DNA from 3 places in the Clostridium beijerinckii genome. Region 3 is predicted to be linked to each of the others. Evidence: predicted binding sites of a transcription regulator. Region 3 holds the regulator's gene; each other region holds the start of a gene.

Region 1 (4,395 bases), 1.5 Mb from region 3:
TTTTTTAGATTAGTATAAATAATAATAAAATCTACTAAAATAGACCTGCATTTTAATAAATAAAATGCAGGTCTATTTTAGTAGATAAATCGCTCTATTCCTAAAGCTACTCCATCATTTTGTACTGTATCAGTTACTTCCTTGGCGTGTTCTTTAACGTAATCCTCCGCATTCCCCATAGCAATCCCACATCCTACTGTAGATAACATTTCTATATCATTCTTACCATCTCCAAAAGCATAGCTATTTTCTATTGGAATATCTAAAAAGTCCAATACTTTTAATATTCCAGTTGCCTTTGTATTTGATTTTGAATATAGTTCAAAAGATTTTTCCTCTATATTATGAATATAATCATAATCCTCATTCGCTAAATTCAAGCAATAATCCATTCCAGTTTTATCATCATATAGCATCTCAATTTTGTATGTCTCTACTTTTTCTAGATCATATTCGGATTGGAAATACTTTTTAGATATACTAAAAGAATCATAGAAAGAATGTAATTTTTTATATTCATCTTTAATATATGAATATGTTTCTCCTTGCAAGATATATTGAATATTACGCTGCTCAAAATTATACACTAATTCTTTTATAGAGTCCCTTTTAAGAGATTCTTTATATATACATTTTTCCTTAACTTTTACATATGCTCCATTGGTAAGAACAAAGCCATCAAATCCAAAGTTATACAAAGATTCATTCAAAAAGGCATATGGTCTGCCTGTTGCAATAAATACATAATCTCCATTTGCTTGGAGTGAGCGAATTGTTTTTTTTACTCTAGGTCTAATATCTGTTATTCCATTTAAACAGTCCATTAAAGTCCCATCTATGTCAAAAAAAACTGCTTTTTTCATAATTACATCTCCCCCATAGTAATTCATTCTCATTCAATGTACTTTATTATCATTTAATATCATTTTATTTTATTTATTCATCATTGTCAAATCATTTGATTATGTTTTAATAACATAATCATTAAAATAAGATTAAACGAGAATTAACTATAGCAACATCTATATATCTAGTGCGTTCCTTATATGATTAAAACCTAGTCTACTTATTGTCATTCCTAATCTTTCACCTTTGATAGCATTATTTTTATAATACTCAATAACCATTTCTGTAATAGCTTCCAATTCATCAGGCTGGTAAAGTTTTTTAAGACGATTTCCTATTCTTAAATTTCTTCCAAACTTTCCACCTAAATATACTGCAACTCCTTCATTCTCTAACTTCATAGCTTTAAAAGGACATGCTTTGATACATTGCCCACAAGAAATGCATTTATCGTAATCTATTACTGCTTTTTTATGTACCATTGATATCGCGTCAACTTTACAAGTACGCTCGCAAATCTTACATCCTTTGCACATATCTGCCTCAACCTTTGGTTCATTTTGAGCTAAAAAACCCAAATCACTGATTGGAGCTTTTACACAATTATTAGGACATGCTGCTACTCCAATTTTAAATTTACCTGGAAGATCTATTCCTAAAAACTTTCTATCGAGATTTTTAGCTATTTCTTGTGAATCTAATAATCCGAACCTACAAAGTGCTCCTTTGCAAGCAGCTACAGCTACAACCCTTGTACCAGTACCTCCGGTCTTGATTCCTACGCTTAATATCCTTTTCTTAACCTCTGGAATCAAATCTTCTCTAATCCAAGGTATTTCAACACATTGCCGTGTTGTAAATCCCATGTATCCATTTCCATATAATTCAGATATTTCTGCTAGACAAACCATTTCATTAGAACTTAAATTTCCTGCATCTGTCAGTATTCTAAGTGAAAAATATTCTTTTTCTTGTTGCTGCATGAAACCTTCTAATTTTAATGATTCAAGCTCATTTTTAGTCATTGTTTTTTATCTATCCTTTCTGCGCAAGCGGTCTATGTGCTAATCTTACCTAAAAGTAATAATTTATATTATGAAACTTTTGAGCGCAATAAAAAACCTACAGTTATACCTGTAAGTAACTGCATATAGCTTATATTTAGATCTATAGCTAAAGCCGCTTAAAATTTTATATTACTAAATTACAGTATCACGATTTATTATATAAAACCGTGATTGATATCACGTTTATGCAATTACTCATATAATCTCTTTATAAAATCACATTTTTATTTTATAAGTCCTCTTTAAATATACTTAATTAAATTTTCATATTACTTGTTAAAGTCAATCATTATAGCGAATAGGACAACTCTATATATTGTATAAATACTTTTTTACAAATACAACATATTGTATTTTATCATAAAATGATTTAAAATAATGTTATTATAAAACTTGAAGATATTATAATTCAAAAGAATATAAGGATTAGAAAGAAATTATTAGCTTATTAAGTAAAACTGGAGGAATATATATGAGTGAACTATTATCAGAATCATTTTTAAGCAAATACAGAGAAATTAACCATACGCCTTTAAGCAATATTGGCGAATTTGTTTATTTACGAACTTATTCTAGATATTTAAACAATAAAAAAAGAAGAGAAACTTGGTTTGAAACAGTTCTTAGAACAACAGAATATAACATTGAACTTGGTATAGAATTTAAAAAGAAACAGGGATTAAGTATAAATCTACAAGATGAAGTAAAAGAAGCTGAACTGTTATTTGATAATTTATTCAATTTAAGGACCTTTACATCAGGTAGAACTCTTTATATGGGTGGAACTGATATAGTAAAAGAATATCCACTTTCAAATTATAACTGTGCATTTACAATGATTGAGAAATTCCATGATTTTGTAGACATATTCTATCTTCTCATGATTGGGTCAGGTGTCGGTGTTAGAATAGATAAATCTCTAATATCAAAAATGCCTAATATAAGGAGAATATTTCTTGACAGCGAATATAATGAAGATATTCATAAGTTCATGCCAAAAGAATATATGGAAAACACCAAACTTATTTTAGACAAGGTAAATCCATCAGCCGCTAAGATTAAAATTGGTGACAGCAAAGAAGGCTGGTGTAATGCTCTAGAAACTTACTTTAATTTGATTACAAGTCCTGAATATATTGATATTAAGAAAATTACATTTGACTACAGCTATGTAAGGCCTGAGGGTGAAAGATTAAAAAGGTTTGGGGGCAGAGCATCTGGTCATAAATCATTAAAAAGAATGTTTGAAAAAATAAATAAGGTTTGCAGTAATCTTGTTGAAGGGAGATTAAGGTCCATAGATGTGCTTGATATAGCTACCATAATAAGTGAGAATGTAGTTTCTGGTGGAGTTAGGCGTAGTGCAATGATGATAATTTGCGATGAAAATGATGAGGATGTTATAAATGCAAAAAGTAAATTATATACAATAGTCAATGGAAATTGGATTGAAAATTCAGAAGTATCTCATAGGAAAATGAGTAATAATTCTGTTTTATATAAAGAAAAACCATCGCTTAATAAAATAAAGAAAATCCTAGAATCCATAAAAATAAATGGTGAACCTGGTTTTATTAATGGAAGTGAAGCTATGAGAAGAAAAAGTACATTTAAAGGTTGTAACCCATGTGGAGAAATTTTGCTTAATTCACATCAATGCTGCAACCTATCAACTAACAATTTAGCCTCATTCGTAAATGAAGATAATAACCTAGATATTGATAAATTAGAAAAAATAATAAAGCTATCTACTAGAGTGGCTATTAGAATGACCCTAGTAAACGTAGAACTTCCAGATTGGAATAAAATCATGCAAAATGATAGAATCGTTGGAATATCATTAACTGGAATGATGGATATGGTAAATAGAACAAACATGACTTATAAAAATTTAGGTTTATTGCTAAAGCGTTTAAGAGATGTAGTTAGAAGCGAAGGTATTAAATACTGCTCAGAACTTGGAATTTCCATTCCTGAGCTTATGACAACAATTAAGCCTGAAGGATCTCTATCCACACTTCCATGTGTAAGTTCAGGAATACATTATTCACATTCTAATTATTATATTAGAAGAGTTAGGATCTCTACATCTGACCCTCTATATAAAATGATAGAAAAGCTAAAATGCTATCCAATTTATAATGAAAATGGTCAAAGTGATGAAAATTGCACAACAAAAGTTATAGAATTTCCAATCAAAGCTCCTTACGGAAAAACAAAATATGATGTTGGAGCTATAGAACAACTTGAACTTTATAAATTATCAATGATAAATTGGACTGATCACAATACTTCAATTACCGTACATGTAAGAGAAAATGAGTGGAATGATGTTGCCAATTGGCTCTATGAGAATTTTGACTATGTGGTTGGTATAACTTTCCTTCCTCTAACAGACGAAACTTACCCTCTTTTACCTTATGAATCTACAACAAAAGAAGATTATGAGGAACGTATAAAAAATATTAAACCTATAGATTAT
Region 2 (4,395 bases), 1.3 Mb from region 3:
ATATGTTTTTTTGCTTCCTTAATATATAACTTCTGTATTATATAACTCATTCCCCATAAGATTATTTGTTTTATATTGCCTTATAATCCAATATAACATCTGATGAATTAAATATTTAAAAATATATATTGATATATTTTTAAATAAAAAAAGAAGATGAGATTAATAAATCCATCTTCCTTTTCTATATTATAATTTATAAATTAAAAATCTATCATCAGTATACTTTTAGTAATGATGCCCATGTCTCTCAGTATGTGATATTCTATCTTCTCTTTCATGATACTTTCCAGCACCAAATCTTTCATCTAAACTTAAATATCCTGTAACTCTTGATATTCCTTGAATATTCTGACTGCCACATTTAGGACACTTGTTTTCATTGTTTTGAAGATAAGTACCACATTCTCTACAATATCTTATATGGAAATTAATACCCATATAACTGATATTAGTATTTCTATATGCATAATTTATTATATCCATTATTGTTTCTGCATCTGGTGTGTCATCTACTTCAATATAACTTATATGCCCACCATTGCAAAGTTTATGATATGGCGCTTCAATATCAATCTTATCTTTAATAGATATTGGGTATGAAACAGGTACATGATAACTATTTGTGTAATATTCCTTGTCAGTTACTCCTTTTATCAATCCAAATATCTTTTGATCTTGCTTTATAAACTTACCCGAAAGTCCTTCTGCTGGAGTCGCATAACAGCTCCAATTTAACTTATATTCCTCTGTAAGTCTATCACAGTATTGTCTTATATGTTCAACAATCTTTATTCCTAATTTCCTTGCTTCTTCATCTTCACCATGGTGCTTTCCAACTAAAGCTAATAAGGTTTCAGCAACACCTATGAATCCTATTCCCCAAGTTCCTTGCTTTAATATTGGCTCTATAGAATCATCGGGTTTTAATCCTTCTGAACCTTTCATAAGTCCTTGACCTGCGACAAAAGGTAAATCCTTAACTCTTAGATTTTTTAAAATCTCATATCTATGCATTAAAGAATCTTTTGCTAATTCTAATCTTGCATCCAATATACTAAAAAACTTATTTATATCATTTTTAGCCTGCAAGCCTATTCTTGGAAGATTAAGAGTTGTAGGTGCTATATTTCCTCTTCCTTTACAACCAGGTTCACCATTTATATTTTTCATAAGATAAGTTCTACATCCCATTGTAGCTGGAACATAACCTTTATCGTAATATTCTTTATTAAAATCTGCATCGATATTCATAAAAGTTGGATTCATTCTCTTTGCAGCCACTCTACATGCTAGCTTATATAAATAAAAATATTCATCATTTTCTTCTCTATTAACACCTGATTTAACTCTAAAAATTATATTAGGGAAAATTGGTTGTTCACCTTTACCTAATCCTTTTTCATATTCTAAAAGAAAAACTTCGCATACTAATGCTGCATCTGAGCTTGTAGGTAAACCAATATTAATTGAACTAAATGGTACTTGAGATCCTGCTCTAGAATGCATTGTATTAAGGTTATAAACTACACCCTGCATTGCTTGTTGTACCTTTTTTCTTACTTTCTTTTCTACCATAGCTTCTAACTTTTCGTCTGATACACCTAGTTCCAATAATTCTTCTCTAATTTCTTCTCTAGTTGGCTCTACAAATATAGCCATATCATTATCAAAATCTGGATGAGATTGACCACCAAACATATCATTTTGAGTTGATTGTAATAATATACATGATAATTCAGCAGCGGTTTCAATTCTCTTAGGAGCATTAATTGTCCCATATCCAGTATTAAATCCATTTTCTAATATCTCTTTTGTTGGTATATGCAAGCAGTTTACAGTTAAATTATAGCTATCTAAGTCATGATAATATAAGTCTCCATTCTCATGAGCCTTTGCTAAATTCTTTGGCATAGTAGCTAGTGTATTCCACTTATTTGATTCAGATGCTATTCTTAATAACTTAGAGCTGAAGTTATTTCCTACATTTGCATTATCTCTATCAGTTTCAACTCCAATTTGTCTTATAGCTTTCATTAAATCTGATTTTATGTCTCTGACTTTAGTTCTTTCACGTCTGTATGCTGAATAAGCGACTGCTATATCTTTGTGTCCCTCATCTCTTAATGCCTTCTCTACAAAATTTTGTATTTGTTCTACAGTTATAGTCTTTTTATACTCTTCTTCTATATACGTAATCACCTTATGTACGGTATCTAGAACTTGACTTTCTTTTAAATTTAAACCGATTTCACTAGCTGATCCTTTAATTGCTTGAGCTATCTTATCTGAATTAAATTCAACTTCTCTTCCATCGCGTTTCACAACATATAGCATTATTATTCCCTCCATGGCACAATATATAGTATTTTTACTACCGTACTATTATACTGTATTAGGTATTCATTAGCAATACTTCTAATTTTTTATTTTTAAACCACTAGATTTTAATTATCTTAATTTACATCCTATTATCTTTCGATTTATTCATTTTTTACGACTTTTTTATATTTGACTTATTGTAGATAATCTTTATTGTTGTAATTTACTATGATTTCAAGTATTTTTTCATAATAAGCTATAAGAAAATTATTATTATCTGTGTTCTAAAAGCTTAATTGAGTAGAATTTATTTCAAACTATCATGTTATGCAAACCAAACAATTTTATAAATAATGGAATTTATTATTTAAAACTTATAATACAAATTATTTCTTTAAGTAAGCTATAAGAAATGTAATTTTTACAAATAGTGTTATAATTAAACTAAGACTATACATTTCTAGGAGGAACTAATATGGATAAAATAGCATTAATAACTGATAGTGCTTCTGATTTGAATGCAAATTTCGTAATAGAAAATAATATTAAAGTAGTCCCGTTTAAAATTATATTCTCTGATAGAGAGTATATTGATGGAATAGATATAACACCAAAGACTTTATATGAATATTTGCCTAAGGAGATACCTAAAACTTCCTTACCTGGCGTTGAGGATTTTACAGATGCTTTGGAACAGGTAAAAAATGAGGGATATACACATGCAATTATTATAACAATATCAAGTGGCCTTTCTGGCGCTTATAACTCTGCAAGACTTGCATCTGAAAATGTCCCTGAAGTGAAAACTTTGGTATTTGATTCTATGACTTTAACTATGTCAGAAGGAGCTATGGTCATTGAAACTCTAAACCTAATAAAGCAAAGGAAATCCTTTGATGAAATAGTAATGACCTTACCTTCCTTTAGAGATAAGATTGACGTGTTTTTTACAATAGATACATTAGAATACTTAATAAAGGGAGGCCGAGTTGGTAAAGTTGCCGGAACTATAGCGGGTGTACTCAATCTAAAGCCTATTATTACTGTTGGCGATGACGGCATATACCATACGGTTTGTAAGATAAGAGGCATAAAACAGTGTATATCTAAATTAACAAATATATTAACAAATTATCTAGAAAATCATAAATGTAAAGTTTGGGTTTTAGATGGGAATGCACCTGAGAAATCTAAAATGCTTTATGATTCTATAAAAGATCTTCCTAATCTAATTGAATGTACTTTAGGAGGATCAATAGGACCTGCTCTTGGCGTTCATACCGGACCTGGTCTTGTTGGATTTATAGTTGAAAGATTAGATTAATCGAAAAATATATATGTTAACTATTTACTCATAATTAAAGAGCTAAATATTAAAATTCATATTTTTTTATTTAGTTCTTTAATCTTTTACAAGTATACTTACTTTTCTACTTGTAAATAATAATAACAAAGAAATCTTTACTGAAAGGACTGTTTTGTTATTATGAAAGATTTTATATTAGATTCAACATATAAAGATGCTACTATTGTCAATAGAAATGATGATATCTTCACCATTTCATCAAATAAATTACCAAATAACACAATCCCACATCACTCTATAAATTTGATTGCTTCTAGCTCAAATTCACATTCCAATTTAAGTAATAATAACAAATTTAATACATACAATCTAATTGACTATCTATAATAATAGGTATAAAATAGTGTAAGTGTAATATATTTATAATGTGCTAGGGGAGCCGAGCGGCTGAGATTTGATATTCATAAACCCTTAAAACCTGATCTAGTTAATTCTAGCGTAGGGAATGCAACCTCTTAAAAACTTTAAACTATTTATTTGGTTGATAATCTCCGAGCACAATTAAGGAGGTTTTTTTATGTCAATTTTTAATGATTGGATCGAACAGTTTTCCAAACTTTTCCAGAATTTCTCACAAAACATTCAAGACATTCTTGCAAGTCCAATGTCCATTATAACTTTATTAGGATGTATTTTACTGCTTATAGTATTAGCTAAGGCAAGAAAGATAAAATTCACTCCAGAACTAATTGCTAGGATTGGTATAG
Region 3 (4,395 bases):
TCAACTATATGTTCTTCATCATCTACAATTAAAATTTTTTCATTAGCCATATTCCATCTTCCCCCTTAACGTGAAATAATAAAAGAAAACATTCTACCATAGGAACCCTGAGATTTTCTGTATGAATGCAATTTAATATCACTACTACAATAAGTACATAAATCTAAACTATTTATATTACTCTCATTTATTCCAGCTTTCCTTAAATCGTCTATTATGCACGCTTCAAGGTTAAGATTATTTCCATTAAATAGCTCTTTTTCATTTATTGTATCTTTCTTTTCAATAAACTTCTGCTTTAAATCTTCTGAAACTTCATAACAACATTTTCTAATATGTGGTCCTATATAAGCCTTAATATTTCTTTCATCAGACCCAAATTCATTTCTCATTTTATTGATTGTTCTTAATGTAATAGACTCAAAAGTACCTCTCCATCCACTGTGTATAGCAGCTGTAACCTCTTTTTCTTCATCTACCAATATAATTGGTACACAATCAGCAGTAAAAACCCCAATAATAACATTTTTTTCGTTTGTTATTATTGCATCGCCCTCTTCATCAATAATATTTTTCCCATTACCTTGATATTTTAATATTCTATCACTATGAATTTGCTTTATATATATTATATCATCTGCATTAAATTCTTTTTTTAATGAATTTAATTCTCTAACTCCCTCTTCTGTATTTCTATTGAAACTTCTTCCTTTTTCTGCATTTGTGAAGACAATTTCAAAATTTTTATCCTCCATTATTGTAAAATCATCTTTAATTTCTAAGTCTTTCAACTCTAATGTATTCACTCTAATCCTCCAATAAATTAATACTTTTTAATAAGGCATATGAAAATAAATAAAAGTCGCAAAACCACCATAAAATATTCTTATATATAGCATAGCTACTTTTTATAAGAATAAAATGATTGTACTCTTTAATTCATTTAAATTCTTTACTTAATATTAACATTTTATTAGCTGCTTGACATCTTTATTAACTGAAGTTTAACTTATATCTAACATTTTTAATTATAAAAAGGACATTGAAAACTTTTCAACATCCTTAATTATGTGATTATGTTCTAAGATTTTTTATTTCTTCTAGGAAAGTATCTATATCCTTAAATTGTCTATAAACTGACGCGAATCTTACATATGATATTTCATCTAACTCTTTCAATCTAGCCATAACCATTTCCCCTATTTCATTTGATGGGATTTCAGTGAGCATACTATTAGATATTGTTTTTTCTATATCATATGCTATTTCTTCGATTTGCTTTCTAGATATGGGTCTTTTTTGACATGCAATAATTAATCCATTAATTATTTTTTCTTTGTTGAAATTTTCTCTAGTTAAATCTTTTTTAATTACTAGGATTGGAAAATCCTCTATTTTTTCATATGTAGTATAACGCTTATTACATTTTAAACATTCTCGTCTTCTTCTAATTGTTGTATTGTCATCTGTTGACCTTGAATCAACAACCTTACTTTCTTCAAATCCGCAAAATGGACATTTCATACTTTCATTCACCTCTTTGCTTTCGTATATCAAAACCTATACTTATTATAACTATATTTTTGAAATATGGCTATACATTGTTTGCATTTACTTTATCTTTATCTTTTGCCTTCACCAATATAACATCTGTTCCTATTTTTACTATATCGCTCCACAAAATCTCTTTTTCATCTTCTTTTGCAAACCATGATTTTATTTCTCCTGGTAATATTAACGCAACTATTTTATTTTCATCGCAGTCTATTTTAAAATCTTTTATAAACCCGATTTTAGTTCCTGTTAATATATCTATAACTTCCATACTTCTCATAGCATTGAGTGAATGTAATTCAAGTTCCATAATTATCCCCCACCATTATAATATTATTAAACTCTCATTCTTATACGTGTTTTCTCATATGCTTTAGTGCTGTTTTTTCTAATCTTGAAACTTGTGCTTGGGAAATTCCAATTTCATCTGCAACTTCCATTTGAGTTCTTCCATTGAAAAATCTTAAATTTAATATAAGTTTCTCTCTATCAGTAAGTTTCTTCATTGCTTCTTTTATAGAGATGTTTTCAAGCCAATGCTCATCTGTATCTTTAGCGTCACTTATTTGATCCATTACATATATGGCATCTCCTCCATCATGATAAATTGGCTCATATAATGATACTGGATCTTGTATTGCATCTAACGCAAATACAACTTCTTCTCTTGGCAATTCAAGTTCTTTTGCAATTTGAGATATAGTAGGCTCTTTATTATTGTCTTTTATAAATTTTTCTCTCATAATAAGAGCTTTATAAGCTATATCTCTTAAAGATCTACTTACCCTAATAGAATTATTATCTCTTAGGTATCTTCTAATTTCCCCAATTATCATAGGAACTGCATAAGTTGAAAATTTAACATTTTGAGACAAATCAAAATTATCTATTGATTTCATTAAGCCTATGCAGCCCACTTGGAATAAGTCATCGATATTTTCTCCTCTATTATTAAACCGTTGAATAACACTAAGTACTAATCTCAAATTTCCCTTTATAAATGTTTCTCTTGCGTTCTTATCTCCAGCTTTCATTTGTAAAAAAAGTTGCTTTTTTTCTTTTTCTTTAAGTATAGGGAGTTTTGAAGTATTAACGCCACATATTTCTACTTTGTTAATTATCACAAGTATTCACCCCTTCGAAAGTAATAATCCATTGCATTAAACATTATCTCCGATAGGCAATACTTTTATACTTGAAGACAAGCTAAATCATTCTACTTATTTCTTTTTTCAATCTTTTAATTATCTTTTTCTCTAATCTAGAAATGTAAGATTGTGAGATTCCAAGCATATCCGCGACCTCTTTTTGCGTCTTTTCTCTTGTTCCATTTAAACCAAATCTAAGTCTTACTATTTCTTTTTCTCTATCATTTAAGCTCTTTAATGCCATGACTAATAACTGCTTATCTACTTCATCTTCTATCAAATTATAAACAGTATCGTTTTCAGTTCCTAATATATCTGATAACAGAAGTTCATTTCCATCCCAGTCAATATTAAGAGGTTCATAAAATGATATTTCAGCTTTTATCTTGCTATTTCTCCTTAAATACATAAGTATTTCATTTTCTATACATCTAGAAGCATAAGTTGCAAGCTTTATCTTTTTCTCTGGATTAAAAGTATTTACTGCTTTTATTAATCCAATGGTACCAACTGATATTAAATCTTCTACATATACACCTGTGTTTTCAAATTTTCTTGCTATATAAACAACCAATCTTAAATTTCTTTCAATTAAAGTACTTCTTATATTTTCATCTCCACCATTTAATTTATTTACCAAATCTTCTTCTTCATCTTTTGATAATGGTGGTGGTAGAGCATCATTTCCTCCTACATAATATAACTTTTTTCTAAACAACTTGAACTTACATAATAATTTATTAAAAAACAGAACTAACTTTTCCATAAATATCCCCCTTATAGACTATTCCCCTTGATAATAAGGCATTAAATTCGCATTCTTTACTTAATTTTTCTTTACATGGACATATTATTGCATCGACTTCTTCATATAGATGATAATTATTGCTTATTTTTATGTTGTTAACTTTTATACCTTTAAGACTTCCTCCATATCCTATTGAACTGTAAAGCACATGATGTGTATTAATACTATTAAAATCCACATCACTTATTAGGTTTTCTTCAATTAAAATGCATGGAAGATTTGTAATTGGCTCTCTAAGCTCATTTCCAGTATCTAAAAAGCTTTTAATACTATATTGCTTGCCTTCTATATTGAATTCAATCTCAAAAACAAAATTCCTTACAAACAGTTTGTCTCTAATGTATTCCACAAGTCTGCTAAAAATTATATACATAATCATTACTCCTAGCATAATATACTTAATTGAATACTTCTCTATTTTGAATGTAGTTCCTAATAAATATAAATTTTGCTTTAATGAAAATAGAAAACATACTCCACTTAAAGTAAATGTCATCATTAGAAATATAATAAGAATCTTGATCATATTAAGAATGTTTGTTTTTCCATACACTATTCTGAGCATTATGAAAGCAACAATTAATTCAATAGGTAAACAAGAGAATATGTTTAACTGTGGAATAACTAAAACCAATGTATAAATTCCACCCAATAAACTGGAGCTTAAGAGCGCAATCACCTTACATTTATGCTTTATGCATTTCATAGTTACTGTTAACAAAAAGAAATTTACTATGCAATTTTCCAAAACTAAGGTATCAACATAAATTTCCATCTCAACGCCTCCAGTCTGTCTGGATTTTATTATATACTTCTTTCTCATAAAAATTTGTCACAATCACATTAAATCTTTTTGTTTTTTTAATTAAACTTTTTACATTTATT

The links. Region 3 encodes NrdR, which represses ribonucleotide reductase genes. Its sites were predicted from a motif close to CACNANATNTNGTG; they were not measured.
Region 1: nrdJ (ribonucleoside-triphosphate reductase, adenosylcobalamin-dependent) is a predicted target of NrdR. The motif match lies at 2,253-2,266, and genes of this name have one in related genera.
Region 2: PZA12_RS00385 (anaerobic ribonucleoside triphosphate reductase) is a predicted target of NrdR. The motif match lies at 2,355-2,368, and genes of this name have one in related genera.

What each region holds. Positions count from the first base shown of each region.
Region 1 is NZ_CP144906.1:2,821,522-2,825,916, reverse strand. It holds gene PZA12_RS13070 (Cof-type HAD-IIB family hydrolase) at 78-863, opposite strand; gene PZA12_RS13065 (4Fe-4S binding protein) at 1,023-1,871, opposite strand; gene nrdJ (ribonucleoside-triphosphate reductase, adenosylcobalamin-dependent) at 2,386-4,395, shown strand, end outside.
Region 2 is NZ_CP144906.1:83,072-87,466, reverse strand. It holds gene PZA12_RS00385 (anaerobic ribonucleoside triphosphate reductase) at 229-2,337, opposite strand; gene PZA12_RS00380 (DegV family protein) at 2,798-3,646, shown strand; TPP riboswitch at 4,051-4,151, shown strand; gene thiT (energy-coupled thiamine transporter ThiT) at 4,206-4,395, shown strand, end outside.
Region 3 is NZ_CP144906.1:1,337,818-1,342,212, reverse strand. It holds gene PZA12_RS06255 (winged helix-turn-helix domain-containing protein) at 1-50, opposite strand, end outside; gene pgeF (peptidoglycan editing factor PgeF) at 66-806, opposite strand; gene nrdR (transcriptional regulator NrdR) at 1,075-1,524, opposite strand; gene PZA12_RS06240 (YlmC/YmxH family sporulation protein) at 1,595-1,864, opposite strand; gene sigG (RNA polymerase sporulation sigma factor SigG) at 1,905-2,678, opposite strand; gene sigE (RNA polymerase sporulation sigma factor SigE) at 2,761-3,468, opposite strand; gene PZA12_RS06225 (sigma-E processing peptidase SpoIIGA) at 3,443-4,285, opposite strand.